Regions from separate parts of the Streptomyces sp. RKAG293 genome, predicted to be linked through region 1. Evidence: riboswitches for the same ligand, from Rfam matches in the RefSeq annotation. Region 1 holds a riboswitch; each other region holds the start of a gene.

What was found. Region 1 has a riboswitch for cobalamin ahead of metE (5-methyltetrahydropteroyltriglutamate--homocysteine S-methyltransferase). Riboswitches for the same ligand answer to the same signal wherever they lie in the genome.
Region 2: it holds a riboswitch for cobalamin, as region 1 does, so the genes downstream of both, LNW72_RS11330 (cobalamin biosynthesis protein) here and metE (5-methyltetrahydropteroyltriglutamate--homocysteine S-methyltransferase) in region 1, are expected to answer to the same signal.
Region 3: it holds a riboswitch for cobalamin, as region 1 does, so the genes downstream of both, LNW72_RS26435 (ribonucleoside-diphosphate reductase subunit alpha) here and metE (5-methyltetrahydropteroyltriglutamate--homocysteine S-methyltransferase) in region 1, are expected to answer to the same signal.

Annotation. Positions count from the first base shown of each region.
Region 1 is NZ_JAJOZB010000001.1:1,299,112-1,304,103, reverse strand. It holds gene metE (5-methyltetrahydropteroyltriglutamate--homocysteine S-methyltransferase) at 1-1,685, opposite strand, end outside; cobalamin riboswitch at 1,870-2,059, opposite strand; cobalamin riboswitch at 2,206-2,364, shown strand; gene LNW72_RS05740 (DUF4430 domain-containing protein) at 2,517-3,008, shown strand; gene cobF (precorrin-6A synthase (deacetylating)) at 3,090-3,878, shown strand; gene LNW72_RS05730 (cobalt-precorrin-6A reductase) at 3,891-4,637, opposite strand; gene LNW72_RS05725 (ABC transporter permease) at 4,754-4,992, opposite strand, start outside.
Region 2 is NZ_JAJOZB010000001.1:2,563,577-2,568,568, reverse strand. It holds gene LNW72_RS11335 (cobyric acid synthase) at 1-994, opposite strand, end outside; gene LNW72_RS11330 (cobalamin biosynthesis protein) at 991-1,953, opposite strand; cobalamin riboswitch at 2,081-2,209, opposite strand; gene LNW72_RS11325 (hypothetical protein) at 2,359-2,592, opposite strand; gene LNW72_RS11320 (inorganic phosphate transporter) at 2,618-3,874, opposite strand; gene LNW72_RS11315 (FAD-dependent oxidoreductase) at 4,063-4,992, opposite strand, start outside.
Region 3 is NZ_JAJOZB010000001.1:5,888,531-5,893,522, reverse strand. It holds gene mctP (monocarboxylate uptake permease MctP) at 1-321, shown strand, start outside; gene LNW72_RS26450 (helix-turn-helix domain-containing protein) at 368-1,342, opposite strand; gene LNW72_RS26445 (hypothetical protein) at 1,431-1,634, shown strand; gene LNW72_RS26440 (GNAT family N-acetyltransferase) at 1,700-2,194, shown strand; cobalamin riboswitch at 2,259-2,390, shown strand; gene LNW72_RS26435 (ribonucleoside-diphosphate reductase subunit alpha) at 2,539-4,896, shown strand; gene LNW72_RS26430 (ribonucleotide-diphosphate reductase subunit beta) at 4,896-4,992, shown strand, end outside.

The DNA of each region.
Region 1 (4,992 bases):
TTGACCGGGCGGGTGGTGAGGGACTGGGCGAACCGTGTCCAGCGGACCGTCATCGGCTCGGGGCGGGAGATGTCCCCGGCGAGGATCGGCGGCCGGACGTAGCGGGTCCCGTAGGACTGGACCCAGCCGTGCTGGGTGGCGAGGTAGCCGGTCAGCTGCTCGGCGAAGTACTGCACCATGTCGTTGCGTTCGGGCTCGCCGTGCACCAGGACGTCGATGCCGGCCTTCTCCTGGAAGGAGAGGACCTCGCGGATCTCGGCCTCGATACGGGCGTCGTACGCGGCGGTGTCGATGCGCCCGGCCCGCAGCTCGGCCCGTGCGGTGCGCAGTTCGGTGGTCTGCGGGAACGAGCCGATCGTGGTCGTCGGCAGCAGCGGCAGCCCGAGGTGGGCGCGCTGGGCGGCGGCCCGTTCCTCGTAGGGCTGGGAGCGGCGGGCGTCGCTGTCGGTGACGGCCGCGGCGCGGGTTCTGACGGCCGGGTCGTTGGTGAGGGCGGAACCGGCCCGGGAGGCCAGGTCGGCCCGGTTGGCGGCGAGTTCGGCCGCGATCGTGTCGGTGCCCTGGGACAGTCCGCGCGCCAGGGTGACGATCTCGGCGGTCTTCTGCCGGGCGAAGGCCAGCCAGCGGGCGATCTGCGGGTCGATGTCGCGCTCGGCCGTGGCGTCCAGCGGGACGTGCAGCAGGGAGCAGGAGGAGGCGACGTCGACCCGCTCGGCCAGCCCGAGGAGCGTGCCGAGGACGGACAGCGACTTCTCGTAGTCGTTGATCCAGACGTTGCGGCCGTTGACGACACCCGCCAGCAGGCGCTTGCCGGGCAGCCCGCCGACGGCCGCGAGGTCGTCGAGGTTGGCCGCGGCCGGACCGGTGAAGTCCAGCGCCAGCCCGTCGATGGGCGCCTTGGCGAGGATCGGCAGGGCCTCGCCCAGCCGGTCGAAGTAGGACGCGACCAGCAGTTTCGGCCGGTCGGTGAGACCGCCCAGCACACGGTAGGTGCGCGCGGCGGCGTTGAGTTCACCCGGGGTGCGGTCCTGGACCAGGGCCGGCTCGTCGAGCTGCACCCACTCGGCCCCTGCGGCGAGCAGATCCGCGAGCACCTCGGCGTACACGGGCAGCAGCCGGTCGAGGAGCGTCAGCGGTTCGAAGTCCGCCGCGACGCCGGGGGCGGGCTTGGCGAGCAGGAGGTAGGTGACCGGACCGACGAGGACCGGGCGCGCGGAGAGGCCGAGGGCGAGCGCTTCCTTCAGCTCGGCGACCTGCTGGGTCGAGTCGGCGCTGAAGACGGTGTCCGGGCCCAGCTCGGGCACCAGGTAGTGGTAGTTGGTGTCGAACCACTTGGTCATCTCGAGCGGCGCGACGTCCTGCGTGCCGCGGGCCATCGCGAAATAGCCGTCCAGGGCGTCGGCGGCGACCGCGGCGCGGTGCCGGGCCGGAATCGCGCCGACCATGACGCTGGTGTCCAGGACGTGGTCGTAGTACGAGAAGTCGCCGGTCGGGACCTCCTGGATGCCGGCGTCGGCGAGCTGCCGCCAGTTGGTGCGGCGCAGCTCAGCGGCGGCGTCCCGCAGGGCGTCAGCACCGACGTCGCCCTTCCAGTAGCCCTCGATCGCCTTCTTCAGCTCCCGGTTCCGGCCCTGCCGGGGGTAGCCGTGCACGGTCGAGCGTGCGGTGGCGGACGTGCTGGTCATGGAACTCTCCTTCGCGAGTGTCTCCCATAGGACCCCGGGAGAATCGACGGCGCGAAGGGACCACAGACCGGACGGGATCACGTCGCTGAAGCGCCGGAACGCCGCACGTGCCCGCCTGATGTGTACTCCGACCCGCCCTCGAGGTCTCCGGAATCACCGTGCGCCGTTGGGGGCGCGCGGGCAGTGGCAGGTCTTCGGACTCGCGGGCGCGTCTCGTACGGACACGAGACACCTACTGGCCGTCGCTTCCCAGATCCCGGCTCGGGTCCCAGTGCGTATGACGGCGGTCGTTCCCACTCACCGCTGCGGGGCAGTCCCGGAATTCCACCGGGTTCCCTCTTACGACGCGCCTGTCTGGCGGACAGGGCGAACCAGCTGCACCGTCCAGCCTATGGCCAAAGGGGCCGCCGGGTCAGCATTGTTCAGCTACCGGACGGTGAAATGGGACACCGGCTCGTCCCGCCCCGTGGCCCGCTCGAGTACCCGGAAACAGGGGTGGTGCGCGAGGCGCGGCGGGCCGTACGATGCGACCGGTTCCGGCCGTCCGACGGGCGGCGGGGCCGACAATTTCATGCGTCCGCGAGTGGGGAAAGCCGGTGGGAATCCGGCGCTGACCTGCAACCGTGAGCAGCGTTCCGCGCTGCGAGCCGGAGAGCCCGCCGTACGACGTGCACTGCTTCTCACTGTCATGGTCTGCAGCGTGGAGCCCGAACCCCTCCTGGTTCTCCGGCCCCTGCCGCTTCCTTCATGGAACGCGCCAGGGGTTCGACGTGCCGTGGGGGACACGTGCGGGGTCCCGGCGCCGGCCCCGTACGAAAGGCTCTCCATATCGTGCTGCGTACCGCATCCCGGCGCATCGCCCTGGCCGCCGCCGCTCTCGCCTTCACGGCGATCGCTCCCTCGGCGTCCGCCGCGTCCGCCACTCCGGCCACCGCCGCCTCGCTTCCCGTGCTCGTCCGGGTCACGGTCGTCGACACCACCCACACGGTCTTCAACGGCATCGTTCTGACCAGCGGCCATGACGTCACGACCGCCACCGGTGGCACGCACCGGTGCGACGGGACCAACGGCGGCGCCAACCCGGGCCGGGTGGCCACCCCGACCGCGGCGCTCGACGACGCGGCGAGACGGGCGCACTTCTCCTGGGACGGCACCTGGTACCCCTCGTTCGACGACTACGCGGTCAGCCGCATAGCCGCCGACACGGCGGGCGCGAGCGAGTACTGGAACATCTCCGTCAACGGCACGCCGACCCCCGTGGGCGGCTGCCAGTTCCGTATCAGGACCGGTGACAAGGTCGTCTTCACCCTGACCGCGTTCTGACCCCCGGCCCGCCGGGGGCGGCAGCCCGCAGGCCGCCCCCGGCGGCGTCACGCCCCGACCGCATGGTGCAGACTCGATGCCGTGAGAAAGATCTTTGTCATCGGTATCGGCGCGGGCGACCCGGACCATCTGACGCTGCAGGCGGTCAAGGCGCTCAATCAGGCCGACGTGTTCTTCGTGCTGGACAAGGGCGAGGAGAAGTCGGACCTGGTCCAGCTGCGCCACGACATCATCGAACAGCATGTGACGCGCCCGCACCGGCTGGTGTCGGCCCAGGACCCGGACCGGGACCGTACGGCGCCGTCACCGGTCTACGCGTCGGCCGTCGGTGACTGGCGCCATCGCCGGGCCGACATCTACGAGCACTTCATCACCTCGGAGCTGGCGGACGACGAGTGCGGCGCCTTCCTGGTGTGGGGCGATCCCGCCCTGTACGACAGCACCCTGGGCATCCTGGAGGACGTTCTCGGCCGCGGGACGGTCGCGTTCGACTACGAGGTGATCCCCGGCATCAGCAGCGTCGCGGCGCTGGCCGCCAAGCACCGGACCGGGCTGAACCGCCCCGCGCGGCCCGTGCAGATCACCACCGGCAGGCAGCTGGCCGCGGGCTTCCCCGAAGGGGCCGACGACGTCGTCGTCATGCTCGACGCGCACCAGGCCTTCGCGCACCTTCCGGACGGCGGGGACGACGTCACGATCTACTGGGGCGCGTACCTGGGCACACCGGACGAGATCCTCGTCGCGGGACCGCTGCCCGACGTCTCGGACCGCATCCAGACGCTGCGCGCCGAGGCCCGCGCCCGCAAGGGCTGGATCATGGACACCTATCTGCTGCGCAGAACCCCCGCAGGCGACCGCGACGACGGCTGACCCGGCTGCGGGCTACGCCGGCACCTCGTGCAGCCACGCGGCCGCTTCCTCAGGGGTCGCGGCCACGGGCACCCCGTCGGGCACCGGCGGACGGCGGACGACGACGACCGGAACCCCGGCCTCGCGGGCGGCGGTGAGCTTCGCCGCGGTGGCCGGTCCGCCGCTGTCCTTGGTGACGAGGACGTCGATGCGGTGGCGGCGCAGCAGTTCCGCCTCCCCTTCGAGGGTGAAGGGCCCCCGGTCGAGCAGTACTTCCGAGGGCTCCGGCAGTGGTGGCTCCGGGGCGTCGACCGAGCGGACCAGGAACCACAGACCGGTCGTGGCTGCGAACGCGGCCAGCCCCGTCCGGCCCGTGGTCAGGAAGATCCGCCGGCCCAGCCCCGGGAGCAGCGCGGCGGCCCCGGCCAGGGAATCCGCGGGGTGCCAGCGGTCGTCCGGGCCCCCCAGCCAGCCGGGCCGCCGCAACGCGAGCAGCGGGATCCCGGCGGACGCCGCGGCCTCCGCGGCGTGGAAGCTGATGGTGCCGGCGAAGGGGTGGGTGGCGTCGATCAGCGCGTCCACCGCGTGCTCGGCCAGCCAGCGGCCCAGCGCGTCCGTGCCCCCGAACCCGCCGATCCGCACCTCGCCGGCGGGCAGCCGCGGTTCGGCCACCCGTCCCGCCAGCGAGCTGGTCACCCGCAGCGCGGGATCGGCGGCCAGCGCCGCCGCGAGCCGGCGCGCTTCAGTGGTGCCGCCCAGGATGAGCACATGTCGTGTCACGTTCGCCGTTCACTTCCCTCGCAGCGGCCGGTGGGTCCGCCGCGGTGGGGCACGGGCGGGGGACGGCGTCGCAGTTTATCCGTCAGGGCCGGGCACTGCCGGGCAGCGCGGTCGGCTCAGAGCGTGACGAGGGTGACCTCGGTGGCCTTGACGCTGGTCCAGACCGAGGTGCCGTCGGTGAGGCCGAGTTCTGCGGCGGCCTGGTGGGTGATCTCGGCGACGAGGTCGGGTGCCTGGTCGGAGGTGACGAGAAGGCGCAGCCGGCTGCCGGCGGAGGTGATCTCACGGATCGTGCCGGGCCAGACGTTGCGGGGACTGCCGGCGGGTTTGTCGCGGTGCACGGAGACCGCCTCCG
Region 2 (4,992 bases), 1.3 Mb from region 1:
GGGTGCCGGGCAGCACCACCAGGTCGGCGTCGGCGAGTTCCTGCGGCCGGTCGACGAAGCGCACGACGACGCCCGGTTCTGCGGCCAGCGCGTCGACGTCGGTGAAGTTCGACATCAGCGGCACGGCGACGACCGCGACCCGCAGGATGTCCTCGCCGTGCGGCGGGGTGACGACCGACTCCCGTACGGCGCCGCGCATCGAGACCCGCAGCCCGTCCTCCTCGTCGATGCCCAGCCCGTGCGCGAACGGCAGCACGCCGTACACGGACCGGCCGGTGAGCCCGCGCAGCATGTCCAGACCCGGCTCCAGCAGCGAGACGTCGCCGCGGAACTTGTTGACGAGGTAGCCGCAGACCAGTTCCTGGTCCTCGGGGCTCAGCAGGGCCGTCGTGCCGAAGAACGAGGCGAAGACGCCGCCCCGGTCGATGTCCCCGACCACCACGACCGGCAGCCGCGCCGCGCGGGCCAGGCCCATGTTCACGATGTCGTTGTGCCGCAGGTTGATCTCGGCCGGACTGCCCGCCCCTTCACAGATCACCGCGTCATACGTGCCCCGCAGTTCGGCCAGGCACTCCACGACGACGGGGAGCAGCGTGGACTGCTTCCCGCCGTACGGTGTTCCTCCGGCGGACGACGACCCCTCGGGCCCACCGTGGTAGCCGCGGGCGCTCATCTCTCCCACCGGCTTGCCGAGCAGCACCACTTGGCTGCTGCTGTCGCTGCCGGGCTTGAGCAGCACCGGGTTCATCAGCGCCGTCGGCTCGACCCGGGCCGCCTGCGCCTGCATGGCCTGCGCCCGCCCGATCTCCGCGCCCTCGCGGGTCACGAACGAGTTCAGCGACATGTTCTGCGCCTTGAAGGGCGCGACCTTCACGCCCTGCCGGACCAGCCAGCGGCAGATGCCCGCCGTGACGACGCTCTTGCCCGCGTCGGACGTGGTCCCGGCGACCAGCAGCCCTCCGCCGGTGCGGCGCACGCCGCGTGTACCGCTCATCGGGTTCCCTCCTCGGTGGATGCCGACAGCGCGGTGACGGCCAGCCGTCCGCCGGCGCAGACCGCCAGCGCCAGCAGGCCGACGCGGCGCGAGAGCCGTACGGCGCGGGCGATGTCGGCGACTTCGGGCGGCCGGTTGCCGGCGCCCAGTACGGCGCGGTGCTCCACGCGGCCGGCGTAGGCGAGGGTGCCGCCGAGCCGGACGCCCAGTGCGCCCGCGAAGGAGGCTTCCACCGGGCCCGCGTTGGGGCTGGGGTGGCCGGCGGCGTCCCGGCGCCAGGCGCGTAGCGCGCCGCGCGGATCGGGTCCGGCGAGCGTGGCGAGGACGGCGGTCAGCCGGGCGCCGGGCCAGCCGGCGACGTCGTCGAGGCGGGCGGAGGCCCAGCCGAACCGGCGGTAGCGCGGCGACTTGTGACCGGCCATCGCGTCCAGGGTGTTGACGGCACGGAAGCCGACGAGCCCCGGCACGCCGGCCGCCGCGCCCCACACCAGGGCGCCGACGACCGCGTCTGAGGTGTTCTCGGCCACGGACTCCACGACCGCCCGCGCGATCTGCCCGGCGTCCAGGGCCTGCGGGTCGCGGCCGCACAGGTTCGGCAGCCGCTCGCGGGCCGCTTCGAGGTCGCCCGCCTCCAGCGCCGCGGCGACGGCCAGCGCTTCACGGCCCAGCGAGGTGCCGCCCAGCACCGACCAGGTGGCGGCCGCGGTCAGGGCGATGGTGGCGGCGGGGGAGGGGCGTACGGCCCGTGCGGCCAGCGCGGCGGCGGCGGTCGCGCCGCCCGCGCACAGCGCGGTGTACAGCGCGCCGTGGCCGCGGTGGTCGCGCCACAGCCGGCGTTCGGCGGCGGTCGCGGCGCGGCCGAACACGGCGACCGGGTGGCCGCGGCGTGGATCGCCCGCGATCAGGTCGCCGAGCTGGCCGAGAGCGGCGCCGCACGCGAAGGCGTGTCCGGCTCGCACGGTGTCAGCCCGCCGTCACGCCTCGACGGGACAGGGCCTGGGGATCCGGTGGAGTACGACGGCGGCCGGGCATGGCAGGAGTCCTCACTCAGGGTCCGCGCCCTGGTTCGACGTGACCGGCGGTTGAGAGTCTCCTGGCTCCCGGATCCGCGCACCCCCGACCGTCCGGCCGATCGCTCGGCGCTGACGTTCTGGTGGGGGTGCACTCCCCGGTGACAGTGGCGGGACCGCGCCGGATTCACACCGGACTTCCTCTCCTACCGCCGTATGGCACCGGGCAGTCCACCACGTGCCGCGAACCCCGTCAACTCGCTGTTGACCTGCGACGGAAGATGTGCGAAGGCCCACACCCGCGGGTTCGCGGATGCGGGCCTGCGCCGTCGGCGCACGGTGCTCGGAAGAGGATCAGGCGACGATCAGGAAGATGCCGTACGCCACCGCCGCCGCGCAGAGCGCGAAGCACGCGTAGGCGCCGGTCCTGGTCAGGACGGCGGAACCGCCGGAGGCGGCCGTTCCGTCGGTGGCGGACCCGCGCTTGGCGAGCCCGACGATGCCGAGGGTGAAGACGCCCACCAGCCCGATGGTCACCGCGAGGGTGACGCCGAGGACGGTACCGAGGGCCTGCCAGTCGATCTGCATGGTGCTGATTCCTTCCGGGCCGGGATCAGGCCGTGGCCGGTGCGGCGTCGACGGGGGTGGCGACGGGGGTGGCGACGGCCGCGGGAGCCGGGATGGTCGCGGCGAGCGGTGCGACGGGTCCGGCGGGCGGCGGGCTGACGGCCGCGATGGCGGCGGTGACCGCACCCTGCGGCTCGACCGGGAGCTCGTTGACGTTGCTGTGGTCGATCGGCTTGCGGCGCGAGGCGAGCCAGATCGCGGTGCAGGCGGCGAGCGCCAGGACGGCGACCCCGGCGATGCCCCACGCGCCCTGGCCGGCCAGCAGCGCGGCACCGGCGGCGACCAGGCCGGCGGCGGGCAGCGTCAGGCCCCAGGCGGCGACCATGCGGCCCGCGGTGCTCCAGCGGACCACCGCGCCCTTGCGGCCGACACCGGAACCCATCACGGAGCCCGAGCAGACCTGGGTGGTGGAGAGCGCGAAACCGAGGTGCGAGGAGGCCAGGATGGTGGCCGCGGCGCCGGTCTGGGCGGCGAAGCCCTGCGGCGCCTCGATGTCGGTGAGGCCCTTGCCCATCGTGCGGATGATGCGCCAGCCGCCGAGGTAGGTGCCGAGCGCGATGGCGGTGCCGGCCGAGACGATGACCCACATCGGCGGGTCGGCGTGCGGGGCGACGACTCCGCCGGTGATCAGGGCGAGGGTGATGACGCCCATCGTCTTCTGCGCGTCGTTGGTGCCGTGCGCGAGCGAGACCAGGCCGGCCGAGGCGATCTGCCCGGCCCGGTAGCCCTTGGCGGTCGCCTTCGGGTCGCTGTTGCGGCCGATCCGGTAGGTGAGCTTGGTGGCGAGCATCGCCGCCAGGCCCGCGACGACCGGGGCGGCGAGCGCCGGGATCAGGACCTTCATGACGACCTTGTCGCCGTTGACGCCATGGGCGCCGACGGAGACCAGGGTCGCGCCGATGAGGCCGCCGAACAGTGCGTGGGAGGAGCTGGACGGGAGCCCGGCCAGCCAGGTCAGCATGTTCCAGACGATGGCGCCGACCAGGCCCGCGAAGATGACTTCCGGCCGGATCCCCGCGCTCTCGTCGATGATGCCGCCGGAGATGGTCTTGGCGACTTCCACGGACAGGAAGGCGCCGACGAGGTTCAGCACGGCGGACATGGCCACCGCCGTCTTGGGCTTGAGTGCGCCGGTGGAGATGGTGGTGGCCATCGCGTTGGCGGTGTCGTGGAAACCGTTCGTGAAATCAAACACGAGAGCGGTCACGATCACGATTCCGATCAGGAGCGTGATGTGTTCCATGTACCCAGGCAATCGTTTGATCGGACAGTGGCGGTGGCGACCGTACGGAGTCCGGGTGAACGGAAGGTTAACTGGCGGCGGCTGCATGGTGCCGCCCCTCGCGGACCGGATTCTTCAGGCCATGCCGGGTGTTGGGGCGGCTGCGCCATCGCCCGGGATCCGGCTCGGCACCGCCCCCGGAATCCGTTTCAGTGCCGCCCGGAGATCCGGTCCGCGACGCGTGCCACCGGGTCCGTTTCACTGCTGCGCCCGGACAGCTCACGGCGGTCCGCGCCGCGGTAGGCCGCGTACATTCCGTGCACACCGATCCAGCGGAACGGCTCCGGCTCCCAGCGCCGTACCCGGTGGCCCACCCAGGGCAGCGCGGTGAGGTCGGTGCCGTGGCCCTGACCCGAGTCCAGCTGCACCAGATCGCGCAGCGTCCGCGCCGCCAGGTTCGCCGTCGCGACGCCGCTGCCGACGTAGCCGCCCGCCCAGCCGAGCCCGGTCGCCCGGTCCAGCTCCACGCTCGCACACCAGTCGCGCGGCACGCCCAGCACCCCTGACCAGGCATGTTCGATCGCCACGCCGGCGGTCGCCGGGAAGAAGCGGACCAGGATCTCGCGCAGCGCCTCGACCGTGGCCGGCTGCGTACGCCCGTCGTTGTCCGTCCGCGAACCGAAGCGGTACGGCACCCCGCGGCCGCCCAGCGCGATCCGGTCGTCGGCCGTGCGCTGCGCGTACATGTAGGCGTGCGCCATGTCGCCGAGCGTCTCGCGGCCCTCCCAGCCGATGGTGTCCCACACCTGCTGGGGCAGCGGCTCGGTGGCGATCATCGAGGAGTTCATCGGCAGCCAGGACCGCTTCTGCCCCTTGAGCGAGGCCGTGAAGCCCTCCGTGCAGCGCAGCACGTACGGGGCGCGCACCGTGCCGTACGGGGTGATCGCGTGTTTCGGCTTGATCTCGGTCACCGTGGTGGACTCGTGGATCACCACGCCCAGCGCCTCGACGGCCTTCGCCAGCCCCTGCAGAAGCTTCACCGGATGTATACGGGCGCCGTGCGGCGTCCAGGCGCCGCCGGAGGTCCCGGTGACCCGGATCCGCTCCGCGGACTCCCGCGCGCCCAGCAGCAGCCGGTC
Region 3 (4,992 bases), 4.6 Mb from region 1:
CACCGCTGGGCGCTGCTGGCCGGCTGGGCCGCGGGCATGTTCTACGGCACCTGGAAGGCGTACGAGCAGCACACCCCGGCGCAGAACCACTTCGCCGGGAACGCGGACCTGATCCCGTACATCGGCGAGAAGGGCTACATCGGCCTCACGGCCTTCGTGATCAACATAGTGGTGGCGGTCGTGCTGACCTTCGTCCTCAAGGCGCTCAAGGCGCCTGAGGGCGTCGACGAGACCTCGCCCTCCGACTACACGGCCGACTCCGGTGAGCCGGGCGTCAAGAAAGAGCTGCCGCTGGATCCTGAGCCGGCGGTTCTCAACTGATCTCTCCTGAGCCGCCGGTTCCTCCGCGGCTCCCCGGGACCCGGTGTCACGCGCTCCGCGCGGGCACCGGGTCCCTGAACGTCCGGCGGTAGGCCTGCGGGGTGGTGCCCACCCACTGGGCGAAGTGATGGCGCAGGGTCGCCGAGCTGCCGAAGCCCGCGCGGGCGGCGATCGCGTCCATCGTCTCGTCCGTCCCCTCCAGCAACTCGCGCGCCAGCAGCACCCGCTGGCCCAGCAGCCAGCGGTACGGGGTGGTGCCGGTCTCCTGGTGGAAGCGGCGGGCGAAGGTGCGCGGCGACATATGGGCGCGGGCGGCCAGTTCCTCGACGGTCACCTCACGGTCCAGATGGCGCTCCATCCAGCTGAGCACCGCGCCCACGGTGTCGCACCGGCCGCGCGGCAGCGGCCGGTCCACGTACTGCGCCTGCCCGCCCTCCCGGTGCGGCGGCACCACCATGCGCCGGGCGATGCCGGAGGCCACCGCGCCGCCCTGCTCCTTGCGGACCAGGTGCAGACAGGCGTCGATGCCCGCGGCCGTACCGGCGGACGTGATCACCGGGTCGTCGTCCACGTACAGCACGTCCGGCTCGATCCGGGCGAGCGGGAAGCGGCGCGCCAGCGCGTCCGTGTGCCGCCAGTGCGTGGTGCAGCTCCGGCCGTCCAGCAGCCCGGCCGCGCCCAGCACGAACGCCCCCGAGCACACGCTGAGCACCCGGCCGCCCCGCTCCACGGCTCCGCGCAGCGCGCGCAGCAGCTCCGGCGGGTACTCCGCCCGCTCGGGGTAGTCGCACCCGGCCGGGACGGCGATGAGGTCCGCCTCCTCCAGCCGGTCGATCCCGTACGGCGTCGAGACGTCCATGCCGTTGTGCAACTGGACGGGCTGCTTCCCGATGCCGACGACGGCGAAGTCGTAGACGGGCAGCCCCTGCTCACTGCGGTCGATGCCGAAGACTTCGCAGACGACGCCCAGTTCGAAGGCGTGTCCGCCGTCCATCAGCACCACTGCGACGTTTTCCAGCATGGGACCAGCATCGCACTTGGCAGTAATTAGCGGTAGTGCGTCAGTCCTGCCACTGCCATGGCGGAGCACCCCCCGCGAAAATAGATGCATGAACACATTCCTCGGCCTCCTGGCCGCCGGCGCCCTGATCCTCCTCATCGCCCTGCCCGCCCTGATCGGCTTCGGCATCGAGCTCCGCATCTCCCGCCAGATCCGGGCCGCGAGGGCCGCGGAGCGGCGTCGCGAGGAGCAGTCCTCCCCCAGCCGAGTGCCGGCGGAGGCGACCCGCGGCGCCTTCAGCCCGGTCGTCTGAAGGCACCCGATGGACTCCCCCGTACTCCCCGCGGGCCGGCGCCGGCCATGCGGCAGACTGCGGGGATGGACATCATCATCCGCCCCGCGCGAGCGGACGAGCTCGATGCGGCAGGCCGCATCACCGCCGACGCCTTCATCGCCGACGGCCACACCCAGCCGGACGGCCAGTACGCCCCGAAGCTGCGCGACGCCCGCGCCCGCGCGGTGTCCGCGGAGGTGCTCGTCGCCGTCGACGCGGCGGACGACACGCTGCTCGGCTGCGTGACGTTCGCCCCTCCCGGCAGCCCCTGGGGCGACATAGCCCGGGACGGCGAGGCGGAGTTCCGGATGCTCGCCGTCGACCCGTCCGCGCGCGGCCGCGGCACCGGCGAGGCACTCGTCCTGGCGTGTGTGGAACGGGCCCGCGCCCTCGGCGTCCGGCAACTGGTGATGTCCACCCAGCAGTCGATGACCGGCGCCCACCGGATCTACGAACGGCTCGGATTCCGGCGCACGCCGGACCGCGACTGGTCGCCCGTTCCGGGCGTCCACCTGTTCACGTACGCCCTCCCGTTGTAACGCATACCGTCCACGGCGCAACACACCAGACACAACATCTGGGGTTACCGCTGCGAGGCGCCACTAGATGTATGCTCAGGACCGCTGTCCACGCAGGGGAAGCCGGTGAGAATCCGGCACTGCCCCGCAACGGTGAGCGGTCGTGCCTGCGCACGCCCGCACAGTCCGGCCACCTGCCGACGGCGCACCCGGTCCTGCCTTCCGGGTGCAGTGTTGTCCGGGCCTCGCGGGTTGGGCCGGCGGACGCGATATGGCACACCCCTGCCCTGATGCGGTGTGCCCGAACGCGCCTGCTCCTCCCCCCTCGCGACGCCGTCGCCGCGTTCGAGGGAGAGAGCACCAACGTGACCATCGCGCCCGCAGCCCCCGCCTCAGCAGGAACCATCCTGCTGCACACCCTGACGGAACTGACCGTCGACCTCCCCGACACCGACCCCGGCCGGGTCGCCGCTGCCGCCCTCCGCGGCCGCAACGCCGGATCGGACGAGGCCGAACTGCGGGCGCTGGCCACCGAGGCCGCCGCCGGACTGATCTCCGAGGACCCGCAGTACAGCCGGCTCGCGGCCCGGCTGCTGGCCCGCGCGGTCGCCGACGAGGCGGCGGGGCAGGGCGCCGTCTCCTTCTCCGCCTCCATCGCCGTCGGGCACCGCGAAGGCCTGATCGCCGACGCCACCGCCGAGTTCGTCCTGCTGCACGCCGCCCGCCTGGACGCGATGATCGACGACACCGCCGACGACCGCCTCGAGTACTTCGGCCTGCGCACCCTGCACAGCCGCTATCTGCTGCGGCACCCGATCACCCGCCAGGTCATCGAGACCCCGCAGCACTTCCTGCTGCGCGTCGCCTGCGGCCTGGCCGAGGACCACTCGGTGCGCGCCCTCGTCGAGGTCGGCGAGCTCTACGCGCTGACCAGCACGCTCTCCTACCTCCCCAGCTCCCCCACGCTCTTCAACTCCGGCACCCGGCACCCGCAGATGTCGTCGTGCTACCTGCTGGACTCCCCGCTCGACGAGCTGGACTCGATCTACGACCGCTACCACCAGGTCGCCCGGCTCTCGAAGCACGCCGGCGGCATCGGCATCCCGTTCAGCCGGATCCGCTCCCGCGGCTCGCTGATCCGCGGCACCAACGGGCACTCCAACGGCATCGTCCCGTTCCTGCGCACCCTCGACGCGTCCGTCGCCGCCGTCAACCAGGGCGGCCGGCGCAAGGGCGCCGCCGCCGTCTACCTGGAGACGTGGCACGCCGACATCGAGGAGTTCCTGGAGCTGCGCGACAACACCGGCGAGGAGGCCAGGCGTACGCACAACCTCAACCTCGCGCACTGGATCCCCGACGAGTTCATGCGCCGGGTGGACTCCGACACCGACTGGTCGCTGTTCTCCCCCGCCGACGTACCCGAGCTCGTCGACCTGTGGGGCGGCGACTTCGACGCCGCCTACCACAAGGCCGAGTCCGCCGGTCTGGCCATCAAGACCATCCCGGCCCGCCAGCTCTACGCCCGGATGATGCGCACCCTCGCGCAGACCGGCAACGGCTGGCTGAACTTCAAGGACTCCGCCAACCGCACCGCCAACCAGACGGCGCTGCCCGGCAACGTCGTCCACTCCTCGAACCTGTGCACCGAGATCCTGGAGGTCTCCGACGACGGCGAGACCGCCGTCTGCAACCTCGGCTCGGTCAACCTCTCCGCCCACCTCGGCACCGACGGCGAGATGGACTGGCAGAAGCTCGACGCGACGGTCCGCACCGCCGTCACCTTCCTCGACCGCGTGGTGGACATCAACTTCTACCCGACCGACCAGGCCGGCGCGTCGAACTCCCGCTGGCGGCCGGTGGGCCTGGGCCTGATGGGCCTGCAGGACGTCTTCTTCCAGCTGCGGCTGCCGTTCGACTCCGCCGAAGCGCGGACGCTGTCCACCCGCATCTCCGAGCGGATCATGCTCGCCGCGTACGAGGCGTCCGCCACCCTCGCCGAGCGGCACGGCCCGCACCCCGGCTGGGAGCAGACCCGTACCGCCCAGGGCGTGCTGCACCCCGACCACTACGACACCGCCGAGTCGCTCTGGCCGGAGCGCTGGAACGCGCTGCGCGCCCGGATCGCGAAGACCGGCATGCGCAACTCCCTACTGCTGGCCATCGCGCCGACCGCGACGATCGCCTCGATCGCCGGTGTCTACGAGTGCATCGAGCCGCAGGTCTCCAACCTCTTCAAGCGCGAGACGCTGTCGGGTGAGTTCCTCCAGGTCAACTCCTACCTGGTGAACGAGCTCAAGGAGCTCGGCGTCTGGGACGCCCAGTCCCGCGAGGCGCTGCGCGAGTCCAACGGCTCCGTCGAGGGCTTCACCTGGATCCCGGCCGAGGTGCGCGCCCTGTACCGCACCGCCTGGGAGCTGCCGCAGCGCGCCCTGATCGACATGGCCGCGGCGCGCACCCCGTACCTCGACCAGAGCCAGTCGCTGAACCTCTTCATGGCCTCGCCGACCATCGGCAAGCTCAGCTCGATGTACGCGTACGCCTGGAAGCAGGGTCTGAAGACCACGTACTACCTGCGGTCCCGGCCGGCCACCAGGATCGCCCGCGCCGCCGCGGCAGCGCCGGCGGCCGCCGTGCCCGCGCCCATCCCCGTCCAGCAGACGACCGACGACGACGCCGTCGCCTGCTCCCTGGAAAACCCCGAGTCCTGCGAGGCCTGCCAGTAATGCCCAGCACACCCAACACGACGACGCACGAGAAGCACCTCCTGGACCCGGGCTTCGAGCTGACCCTGCGTCCGATGCGCTACCCGGAGTTCTACG